2 regions of the Nonomuraea helvata genome follow, and region 2 is predicted to be linked to the other one. Evidence: predicted binding sites of a transcription regulator. Region 2 holds the regulator's gene; the other holds the start of a gene.
What was found. The regulator HrcA, encoded in region 2, represses chaperone genes, less so after heat shock. The targets are predictions, from matches to a motif close to TTGGCACTCTCNNNNNGAGAGTGCCAA.
Positions count from the first base shown of each region.

Region 1: groL (chaperonin GroEL) is a predicted target of HrcA. The motif match lies at 3,078-3,104, and genes of this name have one in related genera.

Region 1 covers NZ_BAAAXV010000009.1:2,660,425-2,667,622, reverse strand. The annotation lists gene ABD830_RS45780 (HelD family protein) at 1-653, shown strand, start outside; gene ABD830_RS45775 (YbhB/YbcL family Raf kinase inhibitor-like protein) at 734-1,264, shown strand; gene groL (chaperonin GroEL) at 1,344-2,969, opposite strand; gene ABD830_RS45765 (cold-shock protein) at 3,554-3,754, opposite strand; gene ABD830_RS45760 (MoaD/ThiS family protein) at 3,999-4,274, opposite strand; gene thrC (threonine synthase) at 4,299-5,531, opposite strand; SAM riboswitch class I at 5,545-5,686, opposite strand; gene ABD830_RS45750 (RNA polymerase sigma factor) at 5,766-6,320, opposite strand; gene ABD830_RS45745 (alpha,alpha-trehalose-phosphate synthase (UDP-forming)) at 6,352-7,198, shown strand, end outside.
Region 2 covers NZ_BAAAXV010000001.1:2,234,228-2,241,425, forward strand. The annotation lists gene ABD830_RS10310 (PhoH family protein) at 1-151, opposite strand, end outside; gene ABD830_RS10315 (histidine triad nucleotide-binding protein) at 243-587, opposite strand; gene ABD830_RS10320 (SigE family RNA polymerase sigma factor) at 866-1,378, shown strand; gene ABD830_RS10325 (hypothetical protein) at 1,375-2,022, shown strand; gene ABD830_RS10330 (16S rRNA (uracil(1498)-N(3))-methyltransferase) at 2,080-2,805, opposite strand; gene dnaJ (molecular chaperone DnaJ) at 2,807-3,946, opposite strand; gene hrcA (heat-inducible transcriptional repressor HrcA) at 3,958-4,971, opposite strand; gene ABD830_RS10345 (hypothetical protein) at 5,130-5,900, shown strand; gene ABD830_RS10350 (DUF3097 domain-containing protein) at 5,918-6,724, shown strand; gene ABD830_RS10355 (DUF4870 domain-containing protein) at 6,721-7,198, shown strand, end outside.

The DNA.
Region 1 (7,198 bases), on a different contig from region 2:
GCCACCTGGTGGTGGACGAGGCCCAGGACCTCTCGGAGATGCAGCTGAGAGCGCTCGGCCGCCGCTGCCGCAACGGCTCGGCCACCGTACTCGGAGACCTGGCCCAGGGCACGACCCCGTGGTCGACCAGCTCCTGGAAGTCGGTGCTCGAGCACCTGGGCCAGCGCGAGGGCGAGGTGACCGAGCTGACGCTCGGCTTCCGCGTGCCGAGGGAGGTCCTCGACTACGCTGCCCACCTGCTCCCCTCCATCGCCCCCGACCTGGCCGCGCCCCGCTCGCTCCGCCCGGGCGTCGGCTCGCTCACCGTGCGTCCCGGCGGCTCGGTCGCGGAGGCGGCCGCGGAGGCCCTGGCCAAAGAGGGCTCCATCGGCGTCATCGTCCCGGACGCCCTGGTCGCCGACGTCTCGCGCGCGCTGGCCGGCGTTCCCCATGCCGTGCTCGACCCGGACTCCGCCGAGGAGCACCGCCTGCTGATCGTCCCCGCGACCCTGGCCAAGGGCCTGGAGTACGACCACGTCATCGTCGTGGAGCCCGCGGACATCGTCGCGGCCGAGCCCCGGGGCCTGGCCAGACTGTACGTGGTGCTGACCCGAGCGGTGACGTCGCTGACGGTCCTGCACGACAAGCCGCTGCCCGCGCAGCTGCCGACGTAGCCGCGCGATCACCTGACCGGCGGCGGGCACGGCCGCTTCTAGGATGGCTGGGCAAGCAGCTCTCACCCTAGGAGGATGCCGTGCCCGCACCGCTGCCACACGAATACCTGCCGTCGGTTCCCGCGCTCGTGGTCGAGAGCGACGACGTCCGGGACGGCGAGAGGCTGAGCGACCTCCACGCCTTCAACGACTGGGGCATGACGGGCCAGAACCAGTCGCCCCATCTCCGCTGGTCGGGCGCGCCCGCCGAGACCCGTGGCTACGCGGTCACCTGCTACGACCCCGACGCCCCCACGGGCAGCGGCTTCTGGCACTGGCTGCTGTTCGACCTGCCTGCCTCCGTGACCGAGCTGCCCGGGGGCGCGGGCACCGGCCCCGAGTTCAAGGGCCTGCCCGCCGGGGCGGTCCACGCCCGCAACGACTACGGCAAGAAGGAGTACGGCGGCGCGGCCCCGCCTCCCGGCGCCCCGCACCGCTACGTCTTCACGGTCCACGCGCTGGGGGTCGACAAGCTGGGCGTGGACGGCGACGTCAGCGCGGCGGTGGTGGGCTTCAACATCACCGCCAACACCCTGGCCCGCGGCCACATCATTCCCGTCTACGGGGTATGACCAGCGGATCTGTCATGAGACGCACAAGGGCGGCCCGGGAAGACCCGGACCGCCCTTCGCTCTTGCGGCGAGGAGAGACCTAGAAGTCCATGTCGCCGCCGCCCGGCATGGCCGGAGCGGCAGGGGTCTTCTCGGGCTTCTCCGCGATGACGGCCTCGGTGGTGAGGAAGAGCGCCGCGATGGAAGCGGCGTTCTGCAGCGCGGAGCGCGTCACCTTGGCCGGGTCGAGGATGCCCGCCTCGAACATGTTGACGTACTCGCCGGAAGCGGCGTTCAGGCCCTCACCCGGGGTGAGGTTGCGAACGCGCTCCACCACGACGCCGCCCTCGAGGCCGGCGTTGACGGCGATCTGCTTCAGCGGCTCCTCGAGGGCCTTGCGCACGATCGCCGCGCCCGTGGCCTCGTCACCGTTGAGCTCGAGCTTGTCGAACGCCTTGGCGCCGGCCTGCAGCAGCGCCACGCCACCGCCGGGCACGATGCCCTCCTCGACGGCCGCCTTGGCGTTGCGCACGGCGTCCTCGATGCGGTGCTTGCGCTCCTTCAGCTCGACCTCGGTCGCGGCGCCGGCCTTGATGACGGCCACGCCGCCGGCCAGCTTGGCCAGGCGCTCCTGGAGCTTCTCGCGGTCGTAGTCGGAGTCGGTGCGCTCGATCTCGGCGCGGATCTCGTTGACCCGGCCGGCGATCTGCTCGGCGTCACCGGCGCCGTCCACGATCGTGGTCTCGTCCTTGGTCACCACGACCTTACGGGCGCGGCCGAGCAGGTCGAGGGTGGCGTTCTCGAGCTTGAGACCGACCTCCTCGGCGATGACCTGGCCGCCGGTCAGGATGGCGATGTCGTTGAGCATGGCCTTGCGGCGGTCACCGAAGCCCGGAGCCTTGACCGCCACGGAGCGGAACAGGCCACGGATCTTGTTGACGACCAGGGTCGCCAGGGCCTCGCCCTCGATGTCCTCGGCGATGATCAGCAGCGGCTTGCCCGACTGGACGACCTTGTCGAGCAGCGGCAGCAGGTCCTTGTTGGCCGAGACCTTGCTGTTGACGATCAGGATGTACGGGTCCTCGAGCACGGCCTCCATGCGGTCCGAGTCGGTGACGAAGTACATCGACGTCATGCCCTTGTCGAAGCGCATGCCCTCGGTGAGCTCGAGCTCGAGGCCGAAGGTGTTGCTCTCCTCGACGGTGATGACGCCTTCCTTGCCGACCTTGTCCATCGCCTCGGCGATGAGCGAGCCGATCTCGGGGTCGGCGGCGGAGATGGAGGCGGTGGAGGCGATCTGCTCCTTGGTCTCCACGTCCTTGGCCAGCTTGGAGAGCTCCTCGCTGACGCGCTCGACGGCGGCCTCGATGCCCTTCTTCAGAGCCATCGGGTTGGCGCCGGCGGCGACGTTGCGCAGACCCTCACGCACCAGCGCCTGGGCGAGCACGGTGGCGGTCGTGGTGCCGTCGCCCGCGACGTCGTCCGTCTTCTTGGCGACTTCCTTGACCAGCTCGGCGCCGATCTTCTCCCAGGGGTCCTCGAGCTCGATCTCCTTGGCGATGGACACACCGTCGTTGGTGATCGTGGGAGCGCCCCACTTCTTCTCCAGCACGACGTTGCGGCCCTTGGGACCCAAGGTCACCTTGACGGCGTCGGCGAGCTGGTTCATACCGCGCTCGAGACCGCGCCGGGCGTCCTCGTCAAACGCGATCATCTTGGCTGCCATAAGGCTAGACCTCCCAGATGCAGGGTGGCTTGTCGTGGACCGAGCCGACGCCCGCGACGGCATGGGTCAGCGTCTCCTTCGGCAGACCCCATCGTCCCGATCCAATCGTTGGCACTCTGCATCAGAGAGTGCCAACGAACTGTTTAGCACTCTACCCTGCCGAGTGCAAGCGAGAGCCCACCCCCCGGGTGTTCCTTCCCTGGTGGGGAGGCGCCGACCCCCTGAACATGCGAGGGAGCGCCGTTGCCTGGACTGAGGAACGCAGGGAGCGTAGCGACCGGAGTGACGAGGGAAGGCAACGGCTCAAAGCGACCAAGCGCGCCTCTGCGGAGCAGAGGCCATGAACAGAGCGAGGGAGCGCCGTTGCCTGGACTGAGGAACGCAGGGAGCGTAGCGACCGGAGTGACGAGGGAAGGCAACGGCTCAAAGCGACCGAGCGCGCCTCTGCGGAGCAGAGGCCATGAACAGAGCGCGGCGAGCTGCCCCATGTAGCTCGCCGCACCCGAGTCGACGAAAGAAAGGTGGCAGGCTCGCACGGACTGCGCTACCGCGCGATCCTGCCGGTGCATACCAGGTGGGGCGTGTCAGACCGCGCGAACGGCCTCTGCCTGGGGACCCTTCTGGCCTTGCGTGATCTCGAACTCGACGCGCTGCCCCTGTTCGAGAGCTCTGTACCCGTCCATCAGTATCGCTGAGTAATGGACGAATACATCCTTACCACCGTCTACCGCGATGAAGCCGTAGCCCTTGTCCGCGTTGAACCACTTGACGGTGCCCTGCGCCACTTCCGACTCCTCTTACTGGGCCCACAGATCTCGCCCATTCCTCCGCGAGACCCGTAATCGACTGACATAACGGAAAATCAGCCAGACGATCGCCCTCGACCATACCTGTGGCACGGGGTTTGGCAACAGAGTCAATCCACAAAAGAAGCATTTCTCCGCATCCAAGCTCCATGAAACGTTCATTTGCCCTGGAAAAGCAGAAGGCGCCCACTAGGGGCGCCTTCAAGGATGTGATCTATAGCACTCAGCCGCCGGCGACCGCCGGGATGATAGAGATCTGAGTGCCCTCAGGGGCTGCAGTGTCGAGCCCCTCGGCGAATCGGACGTCCTCTTCCCCAACGTAAACGTTGACGAAACGACGAATCTTGCCCGATTCATCCAAAATTCTCGCGCCGATCCCCGGGTAGTCGGAGTCGAGCTTGATGAGGACGTCACGAAGAGTCGCGCCCTCGCCACTGACTTCCGCGTTACCCCCGGTGTACGTGCGCAGAATGGTGGGAATCCGCACAGTAACGCTCATGGTTAAACTCGCCTTTCCTGGTTGTCAGACAGCCGCGCGGAACGCGTCGAGGGAGGGCCGGATCACGGCCGTGGGCTTGGCGTCGTCGCTGATCGCGTCGAGCGTCTTGAGTCCGTCGCCGGTGTTGAGGACCACGGTCTCGGCCTCGGGATCGAGCCGCCCGCTCTCGGCGAGCTTCTTCAGCACGCCCACGGTCACCCCGCCCGCCGTCTCGGCGAACACGCCCTCGGTCGAGGCCAGCAGCTTGATCGCGGCCACGATCTCGGGGTCGGTGACGTCCTCGACGGCCCCGCCGGTGCGCCGGGCGATGTCCAGGACGTAGGGCCCGTCGGCCGGGTTGCCGATGGCCAGGGACTTGGCGATGGTGTCGGGCTTGACCGGCTGTACGACGTCGTGCCCCGCCTTGTACGCGGTGGAGACCGGCGAGCACCCGGCCGCCTGCGCCCCGAAGATCTTGTACGGCGTGTCCTCGACCAGGCCCAGCTGCACCAGCTCACGGAAACCCTTGTCGATCTTGGTGAGCTGCGAGCCCGAGGCGATCGGGATGACGATCTGCTCGGGCAGCCGCCATCCGAGCTGCTCCGCGATCTCGTAGGCCAGCGTCTTCGAGCCCTCGGCGTAGTACGGCCGCAGGTTGACGTTGACGAACCCCCACTTGTCGCCCAGCGGGTCGCCGATCAGCTCGGAGCAGAACCTGTTGACCTCGTCGTACGTGCCGTCGATGCCGATCAGCTTGCCGCCGAACACCCGGGCCATGGCGATCTTGGCCGCTTCGAGGTTGGCCGGGATGAACACGCACGCCTCGAGCCCGGCCCGCGCCGCCGCGGCGGTGACCGCGCCCGCGAGATTGCCGGTGGAGGAGCAGGAAAGCGTGTGGAAGCCGAAGTTACGCGCCGCCTCGACGGCGATGGCGACCACGCGGTCCTTGAATGAATGGGTGGGGTTGCCCGAGTCGTCCTTGACGTACAGGGACTTCAGACCGAGCGCGCGCCCAAGGTTTCCGGCCTTGACCAGTTTGGTCCATCCGGGGTTCATGTTGGGCTTACTGGCGACATCGACAGGAACGGGGAGCAACGACCGGTAACGCCAGATGTTGGATGGACCCGACTCGATGTCCGCGCGGGTCACGGTGCCGAAGGAATAGGCCGCTTCGAGCGGCCCGAAACACTCCAGACACGCGAAGCTGGGACCGAGGGGGTAACGCGTACCGCATTCGCGGCAGGACAGACCGACAGCAGGACCAAAGTCGAGCGACATGAAGCGAGGCCTTCCCTCATCTTCGCCCGCGGCCACCTTGACCGCAGACCGGAATTGGCACCTTGTCCCGGTCGGCCTCGCCAGGTCGCGAGCCTCAAGCCGGGAGGGTTGCCGGGGCTTCGTAGGGCCGGTCCCTCCACCCCTCTGGATGAGCAATATTCAGTTGTTGAAATGGACTCTACCTGCCCAGGGGGCCTAAATGGCCACTTGTCTCAGCAGGTGAGATGCGATGTCTCAACGATAGTCATCACCCAGCACGCCCTGCACGTATTTCCGCGCCTGGTGAATGCGCGACTTGGCGGTGCCGAGCGGGATGCCGAGCTGCTCGGCCACCTCGTTGTAGTCGAGCTGGACGATGTCGCGCAGCACCAGCGCCTGCGCCAGGTCCGGCTTGTCGGCCTCCAGCGCCTCCATGGCGTCCAGCAGGTCGAGCCGTGATCCGGCGATCACGCTCACCCGCCGCACGTCGGGCTTCTGCATGGGCAGCTCGTCGGAGCTCTGCTCGGCCGCCCTCCGCTTCAGCGACCTGTACGTGGTGCGCGCGCAGTTGGCCGTCACGATGTGGAGCCAGGTGCTGAACCTGGCCCTGCCCTCGAACCGCCCGATGTTGCGCGCCACGGCCAGCAACGTGTCCTGCGAGGCCTCCTCGGCGTCCTGGTGGTAGGGCAAGATCCGGGCGCAGTGACGCATCACATCGGGCTCGATCCGAGCCAGAAGTTCGCCAAGTGCGCGATGATCTCCGGCTGCGGCGGAACGTGCGAGTTCCTCGGTTAGCTCATCAAGCGCCATAGCTGGGATCCTATGGGCGAAGGGAGCCTAGATGAACAGCGTTCTGGTGGCCTCCAACAGAGGACCCGTCTCGTTCACCGTCTCCGACGACGGCGAGCTGACCATGAAACGCGGTGGCGGCGGCCTGGTGTCCGGGCTGTCCGGGGTGGTCAGGAAGGACGGCGTGCTGTGGGTCTGCGCGGCGCTGTCCGACGGCGACCGCAGCGCCGTCCGCCTGGCGCCCGGCGGCAGGATCGATCAGGCCGGCTACGACACGGGCCCGCTGCGCATGCTCGACATCCCGCCCGCCACCTTTCACCGGGCCTACAACTCCGTCGCCAACTCGACCCTGTGGTTCGTCAACCACCTGCTCTACGACATCCCCAACTCGCCCAACTTCGGCACGAGGTTCGAGCGCGAGTGGGAGTCGTACCGCGACTACAACGGCGCGTTCGCGCTGGCGCTGGCCGAGGAGGCCGGCCACGGCGCCCGCGTGATGGTGCAGGACTACCACCTGACGCTGACCCCGGCGATGCTCCGCGCCGAGCGGCCGGACCTGCGCATCGCCCACTTCAGCCACACCCCTTGGGCGCCGCCGGAATACTTCTCCCTGCTGCCCGACGAAGTGGCCGGAGAGGTCCTGGAGGGCATCCTGGGCGCCGATCATGCCGGGTTCCTCACCGACAGGTGGGCGCAGGCGTTCATGGACTGCTGTGAGGCGCTCCTGGGCGCGGAGGCCGACCGCGCCGGCCGCAGCGTCACCTACGAGGGCAGGACCACCCGCATCGGCGTGCACAGCCTGGGCGTGGACGGCGAGGCGCTGTGGGAGCGGGCCTGCGAGCCCGACGTCGAGTCGCACATGGCCGCGCTCAGGGAGCAGGTGGGCGACCGGCGGCTGA
Region 2 (7,198 bases):
GGATGTCGGCCCTGAAAGCGCCCTCGATGACGCGAAGCAGCTCGTCGCGGGAGCCCAGGAGGCTGACCATCGGGTATTCGTCCGGAATCAGCACCTTGGCTTGAGTGCGCGAGGGAGGTGCCGTGCGTCGGGATTCGTGTAGTTCGGACATGGGCAGGCCAGCGGCCTGATGCCTCCCGGTCTCTTTCGGTGTTCTTCTGTGCCCATCGTATCCGGGACCGGGCCGATCGCTCCCCCCAATATCAGCCGGGCGGCCAGGTCAGGTCGCGCCCGCCCAGGACGTGGGCGTGTACGTGGAGAACGGTCTGCCCGGCGCCGGCCCCGGTGTTGAACACCACGCGGTATCCGCTGTCGGCCACGTGCTCCAGCACGGCCACCGAGTGGGCGGCCTTGAGCACCTCGTCGGCGAGCCCGTCGTCGGCAGTGGCGAGCGCCGCCGCGGTGGCGTGGTGCTGCTTCGGGATGATCAGCACGTGGGTGGGCGCCTGCGGGTTGACGTCACGGAACGCCAGCGTCCTGCCGGTTTCATAAACGATCTCGGCGGGAATCTCCTTGGCGACGATTTTGCAGAAGAGACAATCGCTCACCTGATCACCCTATCGAGACCGCCGGCGTACGTAACCCGTTGCCAATCGGTAATCCTCTGTGTCGTGCGAAGGAAGATCCACGCGGTTAGGGTGAGTGTGCGACACTTCAGCAAAAAAGGACGATTCAGGGTCGGGCGAGCGCCACCTGGCGAGGACACGACTGGGTAATGCACCCTAAGGAACCGGGGAAACCTCAAGAACCGGAAGAGCGTAAACCCTCTGGGAAGGCTGAGCGTCCCATTGATGTGACCACCGAAACCCTTCTGGCCGACAGGTCGATGGGGGCGGCGCCGGTCGGGTGGGATGCCGACATGGCCGTGACCGCGCTCTACAGCGCGCACTTCCGGTCGTTGGTGCGTCTCGCCGTGTTGCTGGTGCGAGACACGGCGACTGCTGAGGAAGTCGTGCAGGACGCGTTCGTCGCCATCCATGGCGCCTGGCGTAGGCTGCGTGACCCCGACAAAGCTCTCGCCTACCTCCGTCAATCCGTCGTCAACCGGTCCCGTTCGGTGCTACGTCACCGCGCGGTCGTCGAGAAGTACGCTCCCAAGGGACTGCCCGACGCCCCGAGCGCCGAGAACGGCGCGATCGGCGAACTGGAACGCTCCGCCGTCATCGAGGCGTTACGGGCCCTGCCCACCCGTCAGAGAGAAGCACTGGTTCTGCGGTACTACGGTGATCTGTCCGAAGCTGAGATCGCCCACGCGATGGGCATCAGCAAGGGCGCGGTCAAGAGCCACACCGCACGTGGCATGGCCGCACTGCGATCCGTTCTGGAGAAAATGTCATGACCCAGCCCCCCGACGAGCACGGCGATCTCCTGCGCCGTGCGCTCCGAGCGGAGGCGGATGCGGTCGTGCCCTCGCCGGACGGACTGGAGATCATCCGCGCCCGCATCGAACGGCGCGGTGTCCGTAATCTGTTCTGGTGGCGTGCGGGCGCGGCCGCCGCCAGCGCCGTCCTGGTGGCGGGAACGATCGTGATGGCCGTTCCGCAGCTGCGCACGCAGATCATCAACTCGCAACCCGTCGAGAACGACACCTCCAGGGTCCCGTCCAACTCCTCCACCACGCGCTCCCAGGAACCGCCGTCCCCGCCGTCCAGGCAGCCGACCCACGACCAGCACCCCATCGTGGTTCCCGACGTGACCAGGAGCCCGACGCCCCGGCCCTCGAAGCGGGCGGAGTCGACCAGCAGGCCGTCGCCGACCCCCACTCCGACTCCGACCGCGTGCCCGACGACCCAGACCGAGCAGGCCGACCCGCCGTCCGACTGCCCCTCGGCCTCGCCGTCCCCGTCGCCGACGCCGCCGGCGGAGGACACGCTGCAGCCCACGACGTGCCCGGTCGGTGAGTGCCCGCCCGACGACGACGTCACCGAGACCCCCGCCGACGTGACCAGCCCGTTGGTGGACGCCTCCCACACGACGCCCTGACCGTCGCCTCCAAGGGCTCTACCAGAGTCCGGTACGCAGTCGCCCCTGAGAGGGGCTCTACCAGCGTCCGGTACGCGTGAGCAGCACGGAGGCCGCCGCCACCCCCGCCGTGGACGTACGCAGCACCGTCGGCCCCAGCAGCACGGACACCGCCCTGGCCGCCCGGAACCCGGCCAGCTCCTCCTCCGAGACGCCTCCCTCGGGCCCCACGACCACCACGATGTCGCCCGACGCGGGCAGCGCCACGCCGGACAGCGGCTCGGCCGCCTCCTCGTGCAGCACCAGCCCCAGTGCAGCGCCCGCCAGCAGCTTCTCGACCCGCGCGGTGGTGGCGGGCTCCGTCACTTCGGGGAGGTGGAACCTGCGGGCCTGCTTGCCCGCCTCACGAGCGGTGGAGCGCCAGCGGTGCAGCGCCTTGGCGACCTTGTCGCCCTTCCACTGCGTGATGCTGCGCGAGGCCGCCCACGGCACGATGACGTCGACGCCCGCCTCGGTCATCATCTCGACCGCCAGCTCACCTCTGTCGCCCTTGGGCAGCCCCTGGACGACGACCAACCGCGGCTCGGGCGGCTCGACCTCGTAGCGGCGCAGCACGTCGAGCCTGAGTGAGTCCTTCAGCGCCTCGCGCACGACGCACTCGGCGACCGTACCGGCGCCGTCCGTCAGATCGACCCGCTCACCGGCCCGCAGACGGCGCACGGAGGCCGCGTGCCGTCCCTCGGGACCGGCGAGCGTCAGCTCGGGCCCGTCCAGCTCCTCGGACAGGAACACCGGGACGGTCACGTCACCTGCCGTTGAAGGCGTCGCGCAGCCGGGAGAAGAAGCCCTGCTGGCCGGGGGCGAACTTGCCCGGCGGCCGCTCCTCGCCGCGCTGCTTGGCGAACTCGCGCAGCAGCTCCTCCTGCGCCGGCTCGAGACGGGTCGGGGTCTCGACGTTGACGTGGATCAGCAGGTCGCCGCGGCCGGACTCGTTGAGCCGCTGCACGCCCCGCCCGAACATGGTGATGACCTGGCCCGACTGCGTGCCGGGGCGGACGTCGACCTCCTCGGAGCCGTCGAGCGTCTCGACCGCCAGGATGGTGCCGAGCGCGGCGGCCGTCATCGGGATCTGCACGGTGCAGTGGAGATCGTCACCGCGCCGCTCGAAGATCTCGTGAGCACGCTCGACGATCTCCAGGAACAGGTCTCCGGGCGGGCCGCCGCCGGGGCCGACCTCGCCCTCGCCGGCGAGCTGGATGTGGGTGCCGTCCTCGACGCCCGCGGGGATGCGGACCTTGATCGTACGGCGGGTGCGCACCCGGCCGTCGCCGGAGCACTCCTGGCAGGGGTGGCGGATGATGGTGCCGAACCCGCCGCACTGCGGGCACGGCCGCGAGGTCATGACCTGGCCGAGGAACGACCGGGTGACCTGGGAGATCTCGCCGCGCCCGCTGCACATGTCGCAGGTGTCGGGATGCGTGCCTGGCGCCGCGCCCGCCCCGTGGCAGACCTCGCAGAGCACGGCCGTGTCGACGACCAGCTCGCGGGTGGTGCCGAACGCCGTCTCGCGCAGGTCCAGCTCGACCCGGATGGTGGCGTTGCGCCCCCTGCGGGCACGCGAACGCGGCCCCCTGGCGCCCGCCGCGGTGCCGAAGAAGGCGTCCATGATGTCGCTGAACGGGAAGCCCGCTCCGAAGCCACCGGCGCCCGCGCCTGCTCCCGCTCCGCCGAACGGGTCGCCACCCAGGTCGTACATCTGGCGCTTGTTCGGGTCGGACAGCACCTCGTAGGCCTGCGTGATCTCCTTGAACCGCTCCTGGGTCTCAGGATCAGGGTTCACGTCGGGATGCAGCTCGCGGGCCAGGCGGCGGTACGCCTTCTTGATCTCGTCCTGACTGGCGTCACGGCGCACCCCGAGGGTGGCGTAGTAGTCGCTGTTTGCCACTTATCGACCTCTTATGATGCAGCCAGGATCTGGCTGACGTAGCGTGCCACCGCGCGCACGGCGCCCATCGTAACTGGGTAGTCCATCCTCGTCGGTCCCAGCACGCCGAGCCGGGCCAGTTGGTTGTCGCCAGAACCGTATCCGGTCGCGACGATGGATGTCCCCCGCAGGTAGGGGTTCTCGGAGCCGATGCGCACGGTGAGCGCGGACGGGGTGTCGTTGGAAGTCTCGCCCAGCAGCCGCATGAGCACGACGTGCTCCTCCAGCGCCTCGAGCACGTCACGCAGGCCGGTCGCGAAGTCGGCGCCCGCGAGGTTCGCCGCGCCGGCGAACACGATCTTCTCGTCGTACCGCTCGACCAGCGTCTCCAGCAGCACCGACAGGATCGTGGCCGCCGCGGGCCGGTCTTCGGCGGGCAGCCGCTCGGGCAGGTCGGCGACCAGCTCGGGCACGTTGCTCAGGCCGCAGCCGTCGAGGGAGGCGTTGAACACCGCGCGCAGGTGGGCGACGCGGGTGTCATCCACGTCCTCGGGCAGCTCGATCACCCGCTGCTCGACGCGGCCGGTGTTGGTGATCAGCACGAGCATGACCCGCCGCTCGTTGAGCGGCACCAGCTCGACGTGCCTGACCGTCGAACGCGTCAGCGTCGGGTACTGCACGACCGCCACCTGCCTGGTCAGCTGCGCGAGCAGCCGGACCGTGCGGGTGACCACGTCGTCGAGGTCGACCGCGCCCGCGAGGAACGTCTCGATCGCCCTGCGCTCGGCCGCCGACAGCGGCTTGACCTGCGAGAGCCGGTCGACGAACAGGCGGTAGCCCTTGTCCGTCGGCACGCGGCCCGCGCTGGTGTGCGGCTGGGTGATGTAACCCTCCTCCTCCAGCGCGGCCATGTCGTTCCTGACCGTCGCGGGGGAGACCTTCAGGTTGTGGCGCTCGGCGAGCGCCTTGGAGCCCACCGGTTCGTTGGTGGACACGTAGTCTTCGACAATGGCGCGGAGCACCGCCAGCTTCCGATCGTCGAGCACGTGCTCACCTCCTGCCTCTGCCATTTGAGGAACGCAACCATCTAGCACTCTGAGTTCCTGAGTGCCAAGTGTACGGCTCTCGCCCACAAGGTGCGATAACAGCAGGTCGCAACCTGGCTCCTAGCTTCTTACAAGGGGCAAGTACCACACTTGCCGGCATGAGCGACAATTCACCCCCTCCGCCGTACGGCCCGCAGCCCGGCTCCCAGCCGGGTTACGGCCCCCAGCCCGGTTCCCAGCCGGGCCACGGGCAGCCTCCGCCGCAGTACGGGCCTGCGCCGCAGTACGGCCCGCCACCGCAGTACAGCCCACCGCCCCACTACGGCCCACCTCCTCAGTACGGACAATACGGCCAACAACCCCAATTTCCCCCTCGAATCGACTCGAAAGCCATCAAGCCGCGCCTGTGGTGGATCGGGCTCGTCTGGGGCGTCTTCGTCGTGTGCGCGATCGCCGGTGTCGTGGTGTTCTCCACGGGCCTGGTGAGCAGCGTGAGCGACATAGCCCCGAGCAGGACGTTCGCGGCCGGCGAAAGCGTGACGATCCCGGTCGACCCGGCAGACCGGCCCGCGGTCTACCTCTCCAGCGACACGCAGGTCAACTACGTGTGCGAGATCTCCGGCCAGGCCAAGCTCGCCAAGACCACGGGCAGGCAGACGGTCACGTCCGGATCCGTCACCTGGGTGGAGCTCTTCGTGATCAACGCCCCGTCCAAGGGCGACTACCAGCTCACCTGCACCACCCAGGAGCAGGCCGACGTGCGTTACGGCGTGGGCCGTCCACTGGCCTCGGCCGCGGGCGGGATCGCCGGCGGTGTGGCCGCGCTCCTCCTGATCCCGGGCGCGGGGCTGCTCGTCGCCGTCATCGGCACGATCGTCGTCCTGGTCCGCCGCAGCGGCGCGCGCAAGCGCCTTGCGGTCACCGGGTGATTTGCTACGGTCCCCGTGTGTACGAGGGCGATGTGCTGGCGGGAAATTGGCGGCGGCCGGGGAAGGGCAAGATCCCCAAAGTGCCCGCCGAGCTGGACCTCGTCGTGGAGGACGCCGACAGCGGCTTCTGCGGCGCGGTGGTGGCCTGCGACAAGGAGGCCGTGACGCTCGAAGACCGGTTCGGCAAACGCCGGCTGTTCCCGCTCGCGCCCGCCGCGTTCCTGCTGGAGGGCAGGCCCGTGACGCTGGTACGCCCGGCGGCGGCCCCCGCCGCCCCCAGGCGCAGCGCGTCCGGCTCGATCGCCGTGGAGGGGCTGCGGGCGAGAGTCGCGAGGGAGAGCCGGATCTACGTGGAGGGCGTGCACGACGCCGCCCTGGTGGAGAAGATCTGGGGCCATGACCTGCGGGTCGAGGGGGTCGTGGTCGAATACCTGGAAGGCGTGGACCACCTGCCAGCCATCGTGGCCGAGTTCGGCCCGGAGCCGCGGCGCCGGCTGGGGGTGCTGGTGGACCATCTCGTGCCCGGGTCCAAGGAGAGCAGGATCGCGGCCGAGATCACCTCGCCGGACGTGCTCGTCGTGGGGCATCCGTTCGTCGACATCTGGGAGGCGGTCAAGCCGTCCGTGCTGCGCATCCCGGCCTGGCCCGCCGTCCCGCGCGGGGTGCCGTGGAAAGAGGGCGTGATCGCCGCCCTGGGCTGGCGCATGGAGCCCGCGGAGGCGTGGCGGCGGATCCTCGGCGCCGTCTCCACGTACGCAGACCTGGAGCCGGAACTCCTCGGCCGGGTCGAGGAACTGATCGACTTCGTTACGGAGGCATCATGAGCCAGGACCCGCCGCAGCCGGCGCCGGACGACGACGCCACCCGCTTCGTCCCACCGTCTGACATCCCGCCCAGCCAGGGCTCCGGCCCTCAGCAGCCGGCCTACGGACAGCAGCCCGGCTCCGAGCTCGGCTACGGTCAGCAGCCCGGATCCCAGCCCGGGTACGGGCAGCAACCCGGATCCCAGCCCGGGTACGGGCAGCAACCCGGATCCCAGCCCGGGTACGGGCAGCAACCCGGATCCCAGCCCGGCTATGGACAACCGAACTACGGACAGCCTGGCTACGGCGGGCAGCCGGGTTACGGGCAGCCCGGTTATGGCCAGCCCGGATACGGTCAGCCCGGCTACGGCCAGCCTGGTTATGGCCAGCAGCCCCCGAGCTACGCCCCTCCCCCGCCCGGTTACGGCCCGCCGCCGCAGCCCGGCTACGGATATGCCGTGCCCCCGGGAGAGCCGTACGTCCCCGGCAGGTTCG